One region of the Streptosporangium sp. NPDC001559 genome, then DNA from elsewhere that is predicted to be linked to it. Evidence: riboswitches for the same ligand, from Rfam matches in the RefSeq annotation. Region 1 holds a riboswitch; each other region holds the start of a gene.
The links. A riboswitch is a leader RNA that binds a small molecule or an ion and turns the genes downstream of it on or off. The one in region 1 is predicted to bind cobalamin.

Region 1 (5,147 bases):
ACGCCCGTCACCCGCCACAGCAGCAGCCGGTCCGTGGAGCTGCGCAGCAGTGCGAAGACGTCCGTGCCGGAGAACGCGACGCCGTCCGGGAGCAGTTCGGCGTCCGGCTGGTCGGCCGCGAACAGCTCCGCGCCCGTCGCCGCGTCGTAGAGGGTGAGGTCGGTGCTGCCTCACTGGCGTCCGGCCGCGACGTACGCGCCGCCCGAGCCGAGCGCCACGGCGGACGGGTACCCGTCCCAGCCGTCGCCGTAGGTGCCGGTCGCCGCCAGGGTCCTGGTGTCGTACCTGGTGAAGTGACCGGGGGTGTCGGCCGCGCTGAACAGGGTGCCGCCGTCGGAGCTCAGGGTGAGGTCGCGCAGGGAGTCGAGGCGCCACTCCTCGCCGTCGATCGTGCCGCGCAGCGCGGGGGCGCCGTCGCCGAGGTCGTAGACCAGCATGTCGGCGTGGTGCAGGGCGGTCTGGCCGACCACGAGCGTGTCGCCGGCGGCCGCGAGCACGGGAGGCCGCGGGTGCTCGCCCCCGACCGCCACGGGCGCCGGGGCGCTCGCGCTGAGATCCAGGCCGACGACGCCGCCGGGGCCGTTGTCGCATCCGTGCCCCACCCACAACCGCTCGCCCAGCAACGCCAGGGTGGACGGGCAGGGGTGGGCCGACAGGTCGATCCGGCGGGTGACGGCGAGGCTCGCGGTGTCGATCTCGGCGACCTCGTTCGAGCCGGTGAGAGCCGCGTACAGGCGGGTGCCGTCCGCGTTCACGGCCAGTTCTTGGACGCCGGGCAGGCCGGTGACGACACCGCCGGTGAGGTTTCCGTCAGTGCCGGCCACGATGACGCGGTCGCCGGCCGGAACGAACACCCGGCCGCCGCCGACGGCCAGGTCGGCGGCGGAGGAGTCGGTGACCCCGAGGTCGGTGGTGGTGCCGGCCGCCGAGGCGGCGGGGGCCGTGACGGTGAGCAGGCCGGTGATCAGGCCGGCGGCGCCGCAGTAAGCGGCTAATCGGCGAACCAGGGATGGGGGCACGAGAGCCTCCTGCCGGGATGGGAAAATATGTTCTAATAACGTCTCATGGGTGCTCTCGCGTCAAGATCATTCGGTCGCGCGACACCAAACCGTGATCAAGCACCCTCCGGGGTTGGAGACCGGGACGATTGTCGGTGCCCGCCGACATGGTCGTCGCCATGACGATTCCCCTCGCGTGAGTCCGCGCCGTCCGCGGCCACGAGCCAGGCGCTGGACGGGATGACCCTGCGCTGCAGGAAGACCGGCGGCCGGCCGCCGGCGTCCGTGCCCAGGGCCGTGCGGTCCAGCCCGGTCGGTGAGCGGTTCGCGGCGCTGCTTGAGCACCTGGACGGGCACGAAAAGGAGTGCCGCGCCACCGTGGAGTCATGGATGCCGAACGGGCTGCCGGTGCCTGCCGGACTCCTCGCCGGGGTGTGACCCGACCCCTCAAGATCCCGAAGTGTCACCGGAGTACCAGGCGGGGCGTCGTGCCCTTGTGAAAACGGGAAACGGGGCGATCCCGTTTCCCGTTTCCCGGCATTCGTTCTCCGCGAGCCCGCGATGGGGCCGCCGTGAGCTCTCTAACGTGAGGTGGTGGAAACCGGCAGGCGGGGCTCCTCCCGCTGTTCCTCGTGGCCCTCACGCCGGGGAAGGGTCGCGGCGACGACCAATGTCCCGGCGATCAGGACGATGTTCTTGACGACGAACTCGCCCTCCATGGTGAGCATGAGCGGGTTTCCGTCCTTGAACGCGACACCCGGATGGAGCGCCAGGACCAGGAACGTGCCGACGAGATGGAGCAGGAGCACGGGCAGGAACGGGCGCAGCCACCGGCCGGTGAACAGCGCCAGGGCCACCGCGACCTCGAACACGCCCAGGGCGGGCACCACGAACGACGCGGGCAGCGGCACGAAGGACAGGGTGTCGGCGACCAGGGCGCTGACCGGGCTGACGTTCGCCACCTTCAGCACGCCGAACCACAGGAACACCAGGCCAAGTGTTCCTCGCATGATGACCGGGAAACGACGGCGGAGAATGGCGGCGACTCGCGACTTGACATCGGTTAGGGAGCTTGGTATACGCCCTTGATGGAGATGTGACCCTTTAGTCCGATACATGGTTAACTCCGATGGCTGGGGGGTTTGCCGGGTCTAATATAGCCTGCCCTTTTCTTTCGGAAATTGTAGGAAATGGGGCCTTAGGTCACGGTTGTTGAGTCGCGAAAGCGGGGGGCGGAGATTTTCCCGTGACCCGCGAATTCCCCCGTACGGTTTCAGGCGGCCCGGGGCGACAGGAGAACGATCCCGCGAACCCGCCGGCGGGCCCGAATATGGTTGTCGCTCCGCCACCGGATGCGCGTAGGGTTGGGGACGCAGTCGGTTCGCCCTGCCCGCCAGGCAGACGCGTCGTAAGAGGGAACCCGGTGTGACTCCGGGACTGCCCCGCAGCGGTGAGTGGGAACGACCGCCGTCAAACGCACTGGATCCGGCAGATCGGGTCAGGGAAGCGACGGCCACTAGGTGTCAGGGCGAGACAACGGCCCGGACGTGCCCGCGAGTCCGAAGACCTGCCACTGCCCGCGTGCGACCACGCACGCGGTGACCTCGGTGACCTCGCGGGTGGGTCGGCGGCATGGGACGGGCCTGGTGCGCCCGCTTCTCCTTCGCTTCTCTCCTCGGGGCACCGGCGTCCTTTCGTGACTCGCGAAGGAGAGTTCCGTGACCGAGACTTCCTCCCCCACCGTGTACGGCTACCCCCGTCAGGGGCCGGACCGTGAGCTGAAGAAGGCGATCGAGGGCCACTGGGCGGGCCGGGTGACCGAGCGTGACCTGCTGGACGTCGCGGCCGGGCTGCGCGCCGGCAACTGGCGGCACCTGACGGAGGCGGGGGTGCGGGAGGTGCCGACCGGCGACTTCTCGCTGTACGACCACGTCCTCGACACCACCGTCATGGTCGGCGCCGTCCCCCCGCGCCATCGCGCCGTCGTGGCGGCAGAAGGCCCCCTGGCGGGATACTTCGCCATGGCCCGGGGCACCCAGGACGTCGCCCCGCTGGAGATGACCAAGTGGTTCGACACCAACTACCACTACCTGGTGCCGGAGCTGGGGCCTGACACCGTCTTCGCCGCGGACCCGGCCAAACAGGTCGGCGAACTGCGCGAGGCCGTCGCGCTCGGGCACACCGCGCGCCCCGTGCTCGTCGGCCCCGTCACCTACCTGCTGCTGGCCAAGCCCGCCCCCGGCGCCGACCCGGCCTTCGAACCGATCGGTCTGCTCGACCGGCTGCTGCCCGTCTACGCCGAGGTGCTCGCCGCCCTGCGCGCGGCCGGTGCCGAGTGGGTGCAGTTCGACGAGCCCGCGCTGGCGCAGGACCGCGACCGGGCGGTGCTCGACGCCGCAGCCCACGCCTACCGTGAGCTCGGCGCCCTGACCGACCGGCCGAAGGTTCTCGTCGCCGGTTACTTCGACCGGCTCGGCGACGCGCTGCCGGTCCTGGCCAGGGCGCCGATCGAGGGCCTGGGGCTCGACTTCACCGGCCCGGCCGCGGCCAACCTGGAGGACCTGGCCCGCGCGGGCGGCCTGCCCGGCAAGCGTCTGATCGCCGGTGTCGTGGACGGCCGCAACGTGTGGATCAACGACCTGGGCGGGTCGCTGGCGACCCTGGCCACCCTGCTCGGCCTGGCCGGCCGGGTGGACGTCGCCCCCTCCTGCTCGCTGCTGCACGTCCCCATCGACCTCGGTCTCGAACACGGGCTCGACCCGCGGGTCGGCCGCTGGCTCGCCTTCGCCAGGCAGAAGGTCGCCGAGGTCGTCACCCTGGCCACCGGGCTCAGCGAGGGAACCGGCGCCATCGCCGGGCGGCTGGCCGCCAACCGGGACGACCTGGCCTCACGCGAGGCCTCCGCGCTCACCCACGACCCCGAGGTCAGGGCCCGCGCCGCCGCCGTCGTCCCCGCCGACACCCGCAGGCCCCAGCCGTACGGCGAGCGGGCGGCGGCCCAGCGCGCCCGCCTCGGCCTGCCGGACCTGCCCACGACCACCATCGGCTCCTTCCCGCAGACCGGACAGCTGCGGGCGGCCCGCGCCGACCTGCGCGCCGGGCGGATCGACCAGGACGCCTACGACGAGCTGATCGCCTCGGAGATCCGCTCGGTCCTGGTCTTCCAGGAACGGGCGGGCATCGACGTCCTGGTGCACGGCGAGCCGGAACGCAACGACATGGTCCAGTACTTCGCCGAGCGGCTCAACGGCTACCTGGCCACCCAGCACGGCTGGGTGCAGTCGTACGGCACCCGCTACGTGCGCCCGCCGATCCTGGCCGGGGACGTCTCCCGCCCCGGGCCGATGACACTGCGCTGGACGACCTACGCCCAGTCCCAGACGGGGCGCCCGGTCAAGGGCATGCTGACCGGCCCGGTCACCATGCTCGCCTGGTCCTTCGTCCGCGACGACCAGCCGCAGGCCGAGACCGCCCGCCAGGTCGCCCTCGCCCTGCGCGACGAGGTCGCCGACCTGGAGGCCTCGGGCATCGCCGTCATCCAGGTGGACGAGCCCGCGCTGCGGGAGACACTGCCGCTGCGCGCGGCCGACCGGCCCGCCTACCTGGCCTGGGCGACGGAGGCCTTCCGCCTGGCCACGAGCGGGGTGCGGGCGGACACCCAGATCCACACCCACATGTGCTACGCCGAGTTCGGTGAGATCCTGGCCGCCATCGACGACCTCGACGCCGACGTGATCAGCCTGGAGGCCGCCCGCTCCCACATGCGGGTCGCCGACGAGCTGGCCGGGGCCGGGTATCCCCGCGAGGTGGGGCCGGGCGTCTACGACATCCACTCCCCGAGGGTGCCGGACGCCGAGGAGGTCGCCGCCCTGCTGCGCAAGGGACTCGGCGGCATTCCGGCCGGGCGGCTGTGGGTCAACCCCGACTGCGGCCTGAAGACCCGTGGCTGGGGCGAGGTCCGTGTCTCCCTGGACAACATGGTCGCCGCGGCCCGGGTGGTCAGGGCGGAGGCGGGCTGACCCCTCCTCCGGGCCCGGTGCGCCGGGCCCGGAGGCTCCCCGGCCACGACAGGCGTTCGGCCGCGAGCCGCCGCACCTCAGGCCGCACGATCTTGCCCAGCGGGGTCCGCGGGAAGGCGTCCAGGCCCAG
Region 2 (5,147 bases), on a different contig from region 1:
GGGCCGAGCACTACATCCACGCCGTCACGACGGACGCGGAGGCCGTCACCGCCTTCGGCCCGCGCGACGGCCGTACGACCAGCTGAACGCCCTCATCCGATCGCTCAGGAGGTGGGGGCGGCCGCCAGCCCGTCACCGAGGGGACTCCTGCGGTACAGGACGTGCCGTCCGTCGCGGGCCCTGGTGACCAGGCCGGTGCCGTACGGCACGCGCAGGTGCTGGGAGACGGCGCTGGGGGTCACCCTCAGGCGGCGGGCGAGTTCGACCGTCGGCAACGGCTCCTCGAGCAGGCCGAGCAGCGTGGCCCTGGGCGCGCCCAGCAGCGCCACCAGGGCGCCGGCGTCCGGGGGAACGCGAGCCGTACGCGGCCACGAGCCGGCGCCACGTCAGCGTCTACGAACACGCCGGGTGAACCGGGGCGGTTCCGGTCACTCCGGCGTTCGGTCCGCGAGGAGGGCGGCGAGGGCGGCCAAGGCCTTGTCGGGGTCGGCGGGCCTGCGGCCCTGAGCCGTCTCGGCGTTGCCGCCGCCCCGGCCCTCGGGAAGCGCCCTGACCAGGTCCGCGGCGGCCAGTCCCCGGGTACGGCCCGCGGCGTTCACGGTGACCACGAGGGCCGTGCCGGACAGCACCGCGGCGACGCCCGGCCGGTCCTCGGGCAGGGCCGTGCCGACGCGCTCCGCCAGGAGACGGGCGTCGGTCTCCGTGGTGCCGGTGGCCAGCAGGACGTCGCCGTGGACGGTCGCGGTCGCGGCGACCTGGCCGGCCTCGACGGTGAGGAGCCGGTCGCGGAGCCTGGCCGTCTCGCGTTCGCTCTCCCTGAGGCGTTCGGCGAGGGCGGCGACCCGGTCGGCGACCTCCGCGCGGGGGGCGTTGAACCGCTCGGCGATCCGGGAGACGAGGTCGCGCTCGCGGGCGAGGTAGCGGAAGGACTCGATGCCGGTGACGGCCTCGATGCGGCGCTGTCCCGAGCCGACCGACGACTCGGCGGTGACGGCGATGCCGCCGATCTGGGAGGAGCGGTCGACGTGGGTGCCGCCGCACAGCTCCCGCGACCAGGCGCCGCCGATCTCGACGACCCGGACGGTCTCGTCGTAGGTCTCGCCGAACAGCGCCAGCGCCCCGATCTCACGGGCCTCCCGAAGGGGCATGTGGCGTACCTCGACCGGCAGGTCCCCGCGGATCGCGACGTTGGCGGCGTCCTCGATCTCCCCCCGGACCCCGGCGGGCAGGGCGCCGCGCCAGGAGAAGTCCAGGCGCAGGTGGCCGGGCCGGTTGTAGGAGCCGGACTGCAGGGCGGCCGGGCCGAGCGTGGCGCGCAGCGCGGCGTGCACGACGTGGGTCGCCGAGTGGGCCTGGCGGGCGCCCGCGCGCCACTCGGGGTCGACCTGGGCGCGCACGGGCTGTCCCGGCGCCAGCTCCCCGTCCAGGACGCGCACCTGGTGCACGACCAGCCCGGGGACGGGGCGTTGCACGTCCAGCACCTCGGCGGACAGGCTCGGGCCGTGCAGCGTGCCCGCGTCGCTCTCCTGGCCGCCGGACTCGGCGTAGAACGGGGTGCGGTCGAGGACGACGCCGACGATCTGGCCCGCGACGGCCGTGGTCACGGGCGCCCCGTCGCGGAGCACGGCCAGGACCGTCGAGTCGGTGGTCAGCGTCGTGTACGCCTGCCAGTCGGTGGGGCCGTGCTCGTCGAGAAGCGCTCGGTGCAGGCCGGTGTCGGCGTGGCCTGTCTTCCTGGCGCGGGTGTCCTCGCGGGCTCGGCGCCGCTGTTCGGCCATCAGCTCCCTGAACCCGGTGACGTCCACGTCGAGGCCGTGTTCGGCGGCGATCTCGACGGTCAGGTCGATCGGGAAGCCGTAGGTGTCGTGCAGCTTGAAGGCCGTGGCCGCTGGCAGCCGTTCCCCGGTCCGGGTGATGGCCCGGTCGAGCAGCGCGCTGCCCTGGCGCAACGTCGAGCGGAAGGTCTCCTCCTCGCCGTAGGCGTAGGCCGAGATCCGGTCGAAGTCGGCGGCCAGCTCCGGGTAGGAGGGCGCCATGCAGTCGCGGGCCACCGGCAGCAGTTCGGGTAGGACCGGGTCCTCGTAACCGAGCAGCCGGACGGCGCGGATCGCGCGGCGCAGGATCCGGCGCAGCACGTAGCCGCGTCCCTCGTTTGAGGGGGTGACGCCGTCGCCGATCAGCATGAGCGCGGTGCGGACGTGGTCGGCGACGACCCGGAGCCGGACGTCGTCGGGGTGGCTCTCGGCCGCGGACGGCCCGGAGCGCACGCCGTACCTGGTTCCGGTCAGCGCCGCCGCGGCGTCCAGGACGGGCCGGGTCTCGTCGGTCTCGTAGAGGTTGTCGACGCCCTGGAGCAGCGCCGCCATGCGTTCCAGGCCCATGCCGGTGTCGATGTTGCGGGAGGGCAGCTCGCCGAGGATCGGGTAGTCCTCCTTGCCGACGCCCTCGCCCCGCTCGTACTGCATGAAGACCAGGTTCCAGAACTCGAGGTAACGGTCCTCGTCGACCTCGGGCCCGCCCTCTCGCCCGTAGGCCGGGCCACGGTCGTAGTAGAGCTCGGAGCAGGGCCCGCACGGCCCGGGGACTCCCATGGACCAGAAGTTGTCGGCCTTGCCGCGCCGTACGACGCGGACCTCGGGCAGGCCGATCACGTCCCGCCACAGGGCGTGGGCCTCGTCGTCGTCCAGGTAGACGGTGGCCCAGATCCGGTCGGGGTCGAGGCCGTAGCCTCCCTCGGCCCGAGGCTTGACCGTCAGGTCCCAGGCGAGCCTGATCGCCTCCTCCTTGAAGTAGTCGCCGAAGGAGAAGTTGCCGCTCATCTGGAAGAACGTGCCGTGCCTGGTGGTCTTGCCGACCTCGTCGATGTCGAGGGTGCGGACGCACTTCTGCACGCTGGCCGCCCGGGGGGACGGCGGTGTCCGCTGCCCGAGGAGGTAGGGCTTGAACGGCACCATGCCCGCGTTGACGAACAGCAGTGTCGGGTCGTCGGCGGGCAGCGGCGCGCTGGCGGCCACGGTGTGCCCCGCCGCCGCGAAGTGCTCAAGGAACCGCCGTTTGACCTCCGCCGTCCGCACTTGCCCTCCCGAATACTGCCAGTCTTTGCAATTGCAAATTTGTTGCAACAAGGCATCGTACAGCCGCCGCCGGAACCGGAAGCCATCTTCAGCGCATCAACGGCTTCGTGCAATGATGACCGGCGAAGGCGAGCGCGGACGAGGAAGCCGGTGCGAATCCGGCGCGGTCCCGCCACTGTGATCGGCGAGCGGACCCCCACGAGGTCACCGCCCCCTGCGGGGTGGGAAGACGGGGGCGAGCATCGACCCGAGAGCCAGGAGACTCACGCGGTCGCCTCCTCGACGAACTGGGGCGGATCTCCCCGGAGAGGAACGGGTCGGCCGATGGATGACCTCGCGTGGCGACGACCGCACGAGCCCTCCGCGCCGGCGTGTGCCCGGAGACGACCTCCTGGCCGGTTCCGTGATCTTCCGGCAGGGCCGTCCCATGGTGCAGATCCCGTGAGAGGAACCGTCCGTGACGGTCAGACGTCCCCTGTCCCTGTTGCTCGCCCTGTCCTGTGCCGTGCTCCTGGCCGGTTGTGGCGCCTCCGCCGGGGAACCGGCGCCCTCCGGAGCCCCGGCTGAAGGCCCTGCCGGGGCCGTCGCGGGCTTCCCGGTCACCCTCGACGACTGCGGCGTCAGGACGACCTACGACCGGCCGCCGCGGCGGGCGGTCTCGCTCAACCAGCACGCGACCGAGGTGATGCTGGCGCTGGGACTGCAGGGGTCGATGGCCGGCACCGGATATCTCGACGACAAGGTCCTGCCCGAGTACCGGGCCGCCTACGACGGGGTGAAGGTGCTGTCCAGGCGGTACCCCTCCTACGAGGCGCTGCTGGCCGAGGAGCCCGACTTCGTCTACGGCGGTTTCTCCAGCGCCTTCGACGAGAAGGAGGGCCGCGGCCGCGACGCGCTGGGCAAGGCCGGGATCGACACCTACCTCAACGTCGAGCAGTGCCCGTCCGGCCCCGTGGACATGGACCTGATGGACCGGGAGATCCGCAACGTCGCCACGATCTTCGGCGTGCGCGAGCGGGCCGAGGCGCTCATCACCCGTCTGCACGAGCCTTTGGCGCGGGTGAGGGAGAGGCTCGCCGACGTCGAGCCGGTCAGGTTGTTCGTCTACGACAGCGGTGACAAGACCGCCTTCACCGCCGGGGGCAGGGGCGTCGGCGACGAGATCATCACGCTGGCGGGCGCGCGGAACGTCTTCACCGACGTGGACAAGGCATGGGCCGACGTGTCGTTCGAGCAGGTCGCCGAGCGCGCGCCCGACTGGATCGTCGTCTACGACTACGGCGACGAGAAGGTCGAGGACAAGAAGAGGTTCCTGCTGTCGAACCCGGCGCTCGCCGACGTTCCGGCGATCAGGCACAGGCGGTTCGCGGTGCTGCCGCTGTCGTCGGTCGTGCTCGGGGTCCGGGCGCCGTCCGCGGTGGAGTCGCTGGCCCGGCAGATCCACCCCGACCGGTTCGAGTGAGCGGCCTGACCGGGCTCTCCCGGACCACGCCCGTCACCCGGCGCCCCGGCCTGCCGTACCCGCTGACGCTCGCGCTGTGCGCGCTGCTGCTCTGCGGGGCGGTCACGGCGGGGGTCGCGGCCGGTTCGATCAGCCTGCCCGCCGGGCAGGTGTGGGGCATCCTGCTGCACCGCCTCAACCCCGCGCTGGCCGAACCGGTCTGGTCGCCGGTCAGGGAGACCGTCGTCATGGACGTACGGCTGCCACGGGTGATCCTGTGCGGGGTCATCGGCGCCGGTCTCTCGGTCTGCGGGATGGCGTTGCAGGCGCTGGTGCGCAACCCGCTGGCCGATCCGATGCTGCTGGGCGTCTCCTCCGGCGCCAGTGTGGGCGCGGTGAGCGTGACGGTGTTCGGCCTGACCTTCCTCGGGCCGTTCTCCCTGCCGGTCGCCGCGTTCGCGGGGGCGCTGGCGGCGCTGGTCACGGTCTATCTCCTGGCCCGGTCCGGCGGGCGGATGACCACGGTGCGGCTGGTGCTGGCCGGGGTGGCGACGGCCGAGGTGCTGTCGGCGACGGCCAGCTTCCTGGTGGTGACCTCCGACGACCCGCACCGAGCCCAGTCGGCCGTCCGC
Region 3 (5,147 bases), on a different contig from region 1:
GGGTCATGGCCGCCGGGGGCTGCGGTGACATGGGCGGCCCCGGCGCGGGGTGGGCGCGCAGACTGACCATCGTCGCGCCGGTCGTCCGCGGGCGGCGCTGGGACCAGGCCGCCCGCGCGCTGGCCGCGATCCTGACCGGGGAGGGAATGGCCGGGGCGGTGGAGGTGAGTGGCGCGGGCGCCCAGGGGATGGCCGCGCTGACCGCGTTCGCCGCCGTCAGGGGCTCCTTCGCGCGCGAGGGCAGGGTGTTCCTGGCGGGCGTGCCGATGCTGGCGGGCGGCGAGACCGCCGACGCGGACTCCGTGCTGGCGGCCTCGACGCCGCTGGCCAGGCTGGCCGGAGACTGGTCCGTCCTGGCCGTCTCCCCGAACTCCCTGCTGCGGACCTTCGAGGACTTCGCCGCGGCGCTGCGCCGCGACCCGGTGCGGCTGGTGGTCGGGGGAGGGGCCGAGGGCGGCTCCGACCACGTGCTCTACGGCATGATCGGCAAGTGTCTCGGCGTCGACGTCAGGCTGATGGAGTACGCGGGCTACCCGACCGAGTCGGAGGCCGTCGAGGCGCTCAACGAGGGGCGGGTGGCCGCGCTTCTCGGCTCGGCGGGCTCCCTCCTGCCGAAGATCGCCACGGGCCGGCTGATGCCGCTCGCGGTCTCCTCGGGGGAGCGGATCGACGGCATCGACGCGCCGACGCTGATGGAGCGGGAGGTGCGCCTTGAGTACGCCGACTGGTGCGGGGTGCTCGGCCCCCGGGCCATGAGCCCCGGCGACCGGGACGAGGCGGTCGCCCTGTGCGACCGGATCGACGCCTCGCCCCGATGGCAGGCCGTGTGCGCGGCCAACGGCTGGCACCGGGCGTACCTGAGCGGTGACGACTTCCGCCAGTGGCTGGTCACAGAGACCCGCCGTACCCGCGCGGTGCTCAACGAGCTCGGGTTGCTGAGCATCCCCGACACAAACTGTTGGGGCGGTTGCGTCAGGCGGCACTAGATGTAGGATCCTGGTCGTCGCTGGTTCGCCCACGAGGGCGAGGCAACAGGGAACCCGGTGAGAGACCGGGACTGCCCCGCAGCGGTGAACGGGAACGAAAGCCGTCAACTGAGCACTGGGTGAACCACGCCCGGGAAGCGACGGCCGGTAGGAGCGCGCGTCACGCCCGTGAGTCCGAAGACCTGCCCGCGGTGTGTGGAGAGGGGACCGATCAGGTCCCCGCTCGGCACGAGAGTTGTCCAGGGCTTCGAGGGAGAGCCGCGGGACGAGGCGGTCCGGCGTGCCCGGGAGCCGCCCGTTGACGCGCGCCCTGCTCCGTGAGCCGTACGGGGATTACCTGCACGAGGGGTGGCACGTGACACAGACCTTGGCCGAGAAGGCGGAGAAGACCGGGCACTCGCCGGACGATCGCAGGCGGGCGATCGAGGAGGCCGCGGCCCGGGTGATCACCGACCCGGAGAACTCCAGGGTCGCCGCCAGGCTGCTGACCGGCCTGATCGCCGAGGAGGCCGCCGAGCACGGCGTCACGACCTTCTCCGAGTCGATCGCCGCGTCCCACGGCGTCGGGCTCCTGCAGGACGGGCTGGCCGCCTTCGTCGCCGCCAACGCCGCCGCCCTCGACGCGCTGGTCGACCCGGCCGCCGACGACCGGTTCGAGTACTTCGGGCTGCGCACCGTCTACGACCGCTACCTGCTGCGCCACCCGAGCACCCGCAAGGTCCTCGAACGCCCCCAGCACTTCCTGCTGCGCGTGGCCTGCGGCCTGTCGGAGACGGTCGAGGAGGCCGCCGAGCTGTACGGGCTCATGGCCACCCTGTCCTACCTGCCCAGTTCGCCCACCCTGTTCAACTCCGGTTCCCGCAGGCCCCAGCTGTCCTCCTGCTTCCTGCTCGACTCGCCGAGGGACGAGCTCGAGGCCATCTACCAGCGCTACGGCCAGGTCGCCCGCCTGTCGAAGTACGCCGGGGGCATCGGCATCGCCTGGACCCGGGTCCGCTCGCGCGGCTCGCTGATCCGCGGCACCAACGGTCACTCGAACGGCATCGTGCCGTGGCTGCGCACCCTCGACTCCAGCGTCGCCGCCGTCAACCAGGGCGGTCGTCGCAAGGGCGCCGCCTGCGTCTACCTGGAGCCCTGGCACGCCGACATCGAGGAGTTCCTCGAACTGCGCGACAACACCGGTGAGGAGGCGCGCCGTACGCACAATCTGAACCTCGCCAACTGGATCCCCGACGAGTTCATGCGGCGGGTCGAGGCCGACGAGATGTGGTCGCTGTTCGACCCCAAGGAGGTCCCGCACCTCACCGACCTGTACGGCGAGGCGTTCGAGGAGGCCTACCGCAGGGCGGAGGCCGAGGGCGGGTTCGTCAGGCAGGTCCCGGCCCGCGCCCTGTACGGCCGCATGATGCGCACGCTCGCCCAGACCGGCAACGGCTGGATGACCTTCAAGGACGCCTCGAACCGGACCTCGAACCAGACGGCCCGCCCGGGCAACGTCATCCACCTGTCGAACCTGTGCACCGAGATCCTGGAGGTCACCAGCGACGCGGAGACCGCCGTCTGCAACCTCGGCTCGATCAACCTGGCGGCCCACCTGACCGTGGACGGTGTGGACTGGGAGCGGCTGCGCCGTACGGCTCGCACCGCGGTCAGGTTCCTGGACAGGACCATCGACCTGGGCTTCTACCCGACACCCGAGGCCCGCGCGGCCAACGAGCGCTGGCGGCCCGTCGGGCTGGGCGTGATGGGGCTGGCCGACGTCTTCTTCGCGCTGCGGCTGCCGTTCGACTCGCCGGGGGCGCTTGAGCTGTCGACCCGGATCGCCGAGGAGATCGCGCTGGCCGCCTACGCCACCTCCAGTGACCTGGCCGCCGAGCGGGGGCGCCATCCCGCCTACGGGGACACCCGCGCCGCCGACGGCGTGCTGCACCCCGACCACTACGGGGCCGCCCGTTCGGCGGAGTGGACGGCGCTCAGGGAGCGGATCGCCGTGACCGGCCTGCGCAACTCGCTGATGATCGCGATCGCCCCCACGGCCACCATCGCCTCCATCGCGGGCTGCTACGAGTGCATCGAGCCCCAGGTGTCGAACGTCTTCAAGCGCGAGACCCTCTCCGGGGAGTTCCTCCAGGTCAACCGCTATCTGGTCGCCGACCTCACGGCCCGGGGCCTGTGGACCCCGCAGATCAGGGACGCGATCAAGCGGGCGGACGGCTCGATCCAGGACGTCCCGGGCATCCCCGACGACCTCAGGACGCTCTACCGGACCGCGTGGGAGCTGCCGCAGAAGGCGCTGATCGACCTGGCCGCGGCGCGCGCGCCGTACATCGACCAGTCGCAGTCGCTCAACCTGTTCATGGCGACCCCGACCATCGGCAAGCTCTCCTCGATGTACGCCTACGCCTGGCGCTCGGGCCTGAAGACCACCTACTACCTGCGTTCCCGCCCGGCCACCCGCATCGCGCAGACCACCGTTTCAGCCGCGGCGGCCGTCGCCGGAACCGAGCAGGACGTGATCGCCTGCTCGCTGGAGAACCCCGAGTACTGCGACGCCTGCCAGTAGGCCCCGTGACCCAAGCCGAAAGGTCATTCTCCGAATGCTGCTCGACCCCGGTATGAACCTCACCCTGCGTCCCATGCGCTACCCGGACTTCTACGAACGCTACCGGGCGGCCATCCGCAACACCTGGACCGTCGAGGAGGTGGACCTCAACTCCGACGTGGCGGACCTGGCCAGGATGACACCGGAGGAACGCCACCTGATCAACCGTCTCGTCGCGTTCTTCGCGACCGGTGACTCGATCGTGGCCAACAACCTGGTGCTCAACCTCTACCAGCACGTCAACGCCCCCGAGGCGCGCCTGTACCTCAGCAGGCAGCTCTACGAGGAGGCGGTGCACGTCCAGTTCTACCTGACCCTGCTCGACACCTACCTGCCCGACCATGAGGAGCGGGCCAGGGCCTTCGCCGCGATCGAGCACATCCCCTCGATCAGGGACAAGGCCGAGTTCTGCTTCCGGTGGATCGACTCGCTCGGCGGGCTGACCAGCCTGCAGACGAGGGACGACCGGCGGGCGTTCCTGCTCAACCTGATCTGTTTCGCCGCGTGCATCGAGGGCCTGTTCTTCTACGGGGCCTTCGCCTACGTCTACTGGTTCCGCTCGCGGGGCCTGCTCGGCGGCCTGGCCACCGGGACCAACTGGGTCTTCCGCGACGAGTCCATGCACATGGAGTTCGCCTTCTCCGTGGTGGACACCGTACGGGCCGAGGAACCCGGCCTGTTCGACGACGAGCTCGGCGCCCAGGTCACCCGGATGCTCGAGGAGGCGGTGGCGGCGGAGCTGGCCTTCGCCGAGGACCTGTGCGGCGAGGGCCGGTCCGGGATGGACCCCGACCAGATGAGGCAGTACCTCGAATACGTGGCCGACCAGCGGCTGACCCGGCTCCGGCTGCCCGTCCGGTACGGCACCGCCAACCCCTTCGCGTTCATGGAGCTGCAGGACGTCCAGGAGCTCGCGAACTTCTTCGAGCGGAGAGTTTCGGCCTATCAGATAGCAGTTGAGGGAACTGTCGCTTTTGACGAGGCCTTCTGAATAGGCCGCGCGTCCCGGGGCATCGACCCGGCAAGCGACCGTCAGGGGGGAAGAGCGTCCGTGTCCAGATGGATCATCCTGATCGCCTCGATGCTGGCCGCCGTCGCCTGCGTGGAGATGGTACGGCGGGCACTGCGCTGGAGGCTGATCGGCGAGCGGTGGGTCCTGGCCGGGCCGCTCGTGCGCCGCTGTACCTGGCCCGCCTTCGCCCTGGCGGTCGTGGCGACCGCCAACACGCTCTACCTTCCCGGCATGGCCAGGGGGACGGTCGACGACGCGATCGAGCGGACGATCACCCTTTTCATGATCGGATGCGTCACCTGGCTGGCCATCCAGGCCGCCTACGCGGTCACCGACGTGGTCCTCGACCGCCTGGTCAGCGTCGAGGGGGAGCGCAACCGGCGGGCCAGGAGGATCCGCACCCAGATCTCCCTGGTCCGCCGGGTCGCCTCAGCGGTGGTCGTCCTGGTGGCGCTGGGCGCCATGCTGTTCACCTTCCCGCAGGTGCGCGCGCTCGGCGCCGGACTGCTCGCCTCGGCGGGCATCGCGGGCGTCGTCGTCGGCATCG

Region 2: it holds a riboswitch for cobalamin, as region 1 does, so the genes downstream of both, ACFYY8_RS23325 (ABC transporter substrate-binding protein) here and metE (5-methyltetrahydropteroyltriglutamate--homocysteine S-methyltransferase) in region 1, are expected to answer to the same signal.
Region 3: it holds a riboswitch for cobalamin, as region 1 does, so the genes downstream of both, ACFYY8_RS16710 (ribonucleoside-diphosphate reductase subunit alpha) here and metE (5-methyltetrahydropteroyltriglutamate--homocysteine S-methyltransferase) in region 1, are expected to answer to the same signal.

What each region holds. Positions count from the first base shown of each region.
Region 1 is NZ_JBIAVG010000002.1:377,630-382,776, forward strand. It holds gene ACFYY8_RS05730 (hypothetical protein) at 1-11, opposite strand, end outside; gene ACFYY8_RS05735 (YncE family protein) at 171-1,019, opposite strand; gene ACFYY8_RS05740 (hypothetical protein) at 1,239-1,436, shown strand; gene ACFYY8_RS05745 (hypothetical protein) at 1,580-2,008, opposite strand; cobalamin riboswitch at 2,395-2,570, shown strand; gene metE (5-methyltetrahydropteroyltriglutamate--homocysteine S-methyltransferase) at 2,717-5,017, shown strand; gene ACFYY8_RS05755 (AMP-binding protein) at 4,998-5,147, opposite strand, start outside.
Region 2 is NZ_JBIAVG010000010.1:239,200-244,346, forward strand. It holds gene ACFYY8_RS23310 (metallophosphoesterase family protein) at 1-86, shown strand, start outside; gene ACFYY8_RS23315 (ArsR/SmtB family transcription factor) at 105-329, opposite strand; gene alaS (alanine--tRNA ligase) at 429-3,074, opposite strand; cobalamin riboswitch at 3,213-3,339, shown strand; gene ACFYY8_RS23325 (ABC transporter substrate-binding protein) at 3,532-4,536, shown strand; gene ACFYY8_RS23330 (FecCD family ABC transporter permease) at 4,533-5,147, shown strand, end outside.
Region 3 is NZ_JBIAVG010000006.1:350,508-355,654, forward strand. It holds gene ACFYY8_RS16705 (Bug family tripartite tricarboxylate transporter substrate binding protein) at 1-986, shown strand, start outside; cobalamin riboswitch at 991-1,191, shown strand; gene ACFYY8_RS16710 (ribonucleoside-diphosphate reductase subunit alpha) at 1,342-3,549, shown strand; gene ACFYY8_RS16715 (ribonucleotide-diphosphate reductase subunit beta) at 3,584-4,579, shown strand; gene ACFYY8_RS16720 (mechanosensitive ion channel family protein) at 4,640-5,147, shown strand, end outside.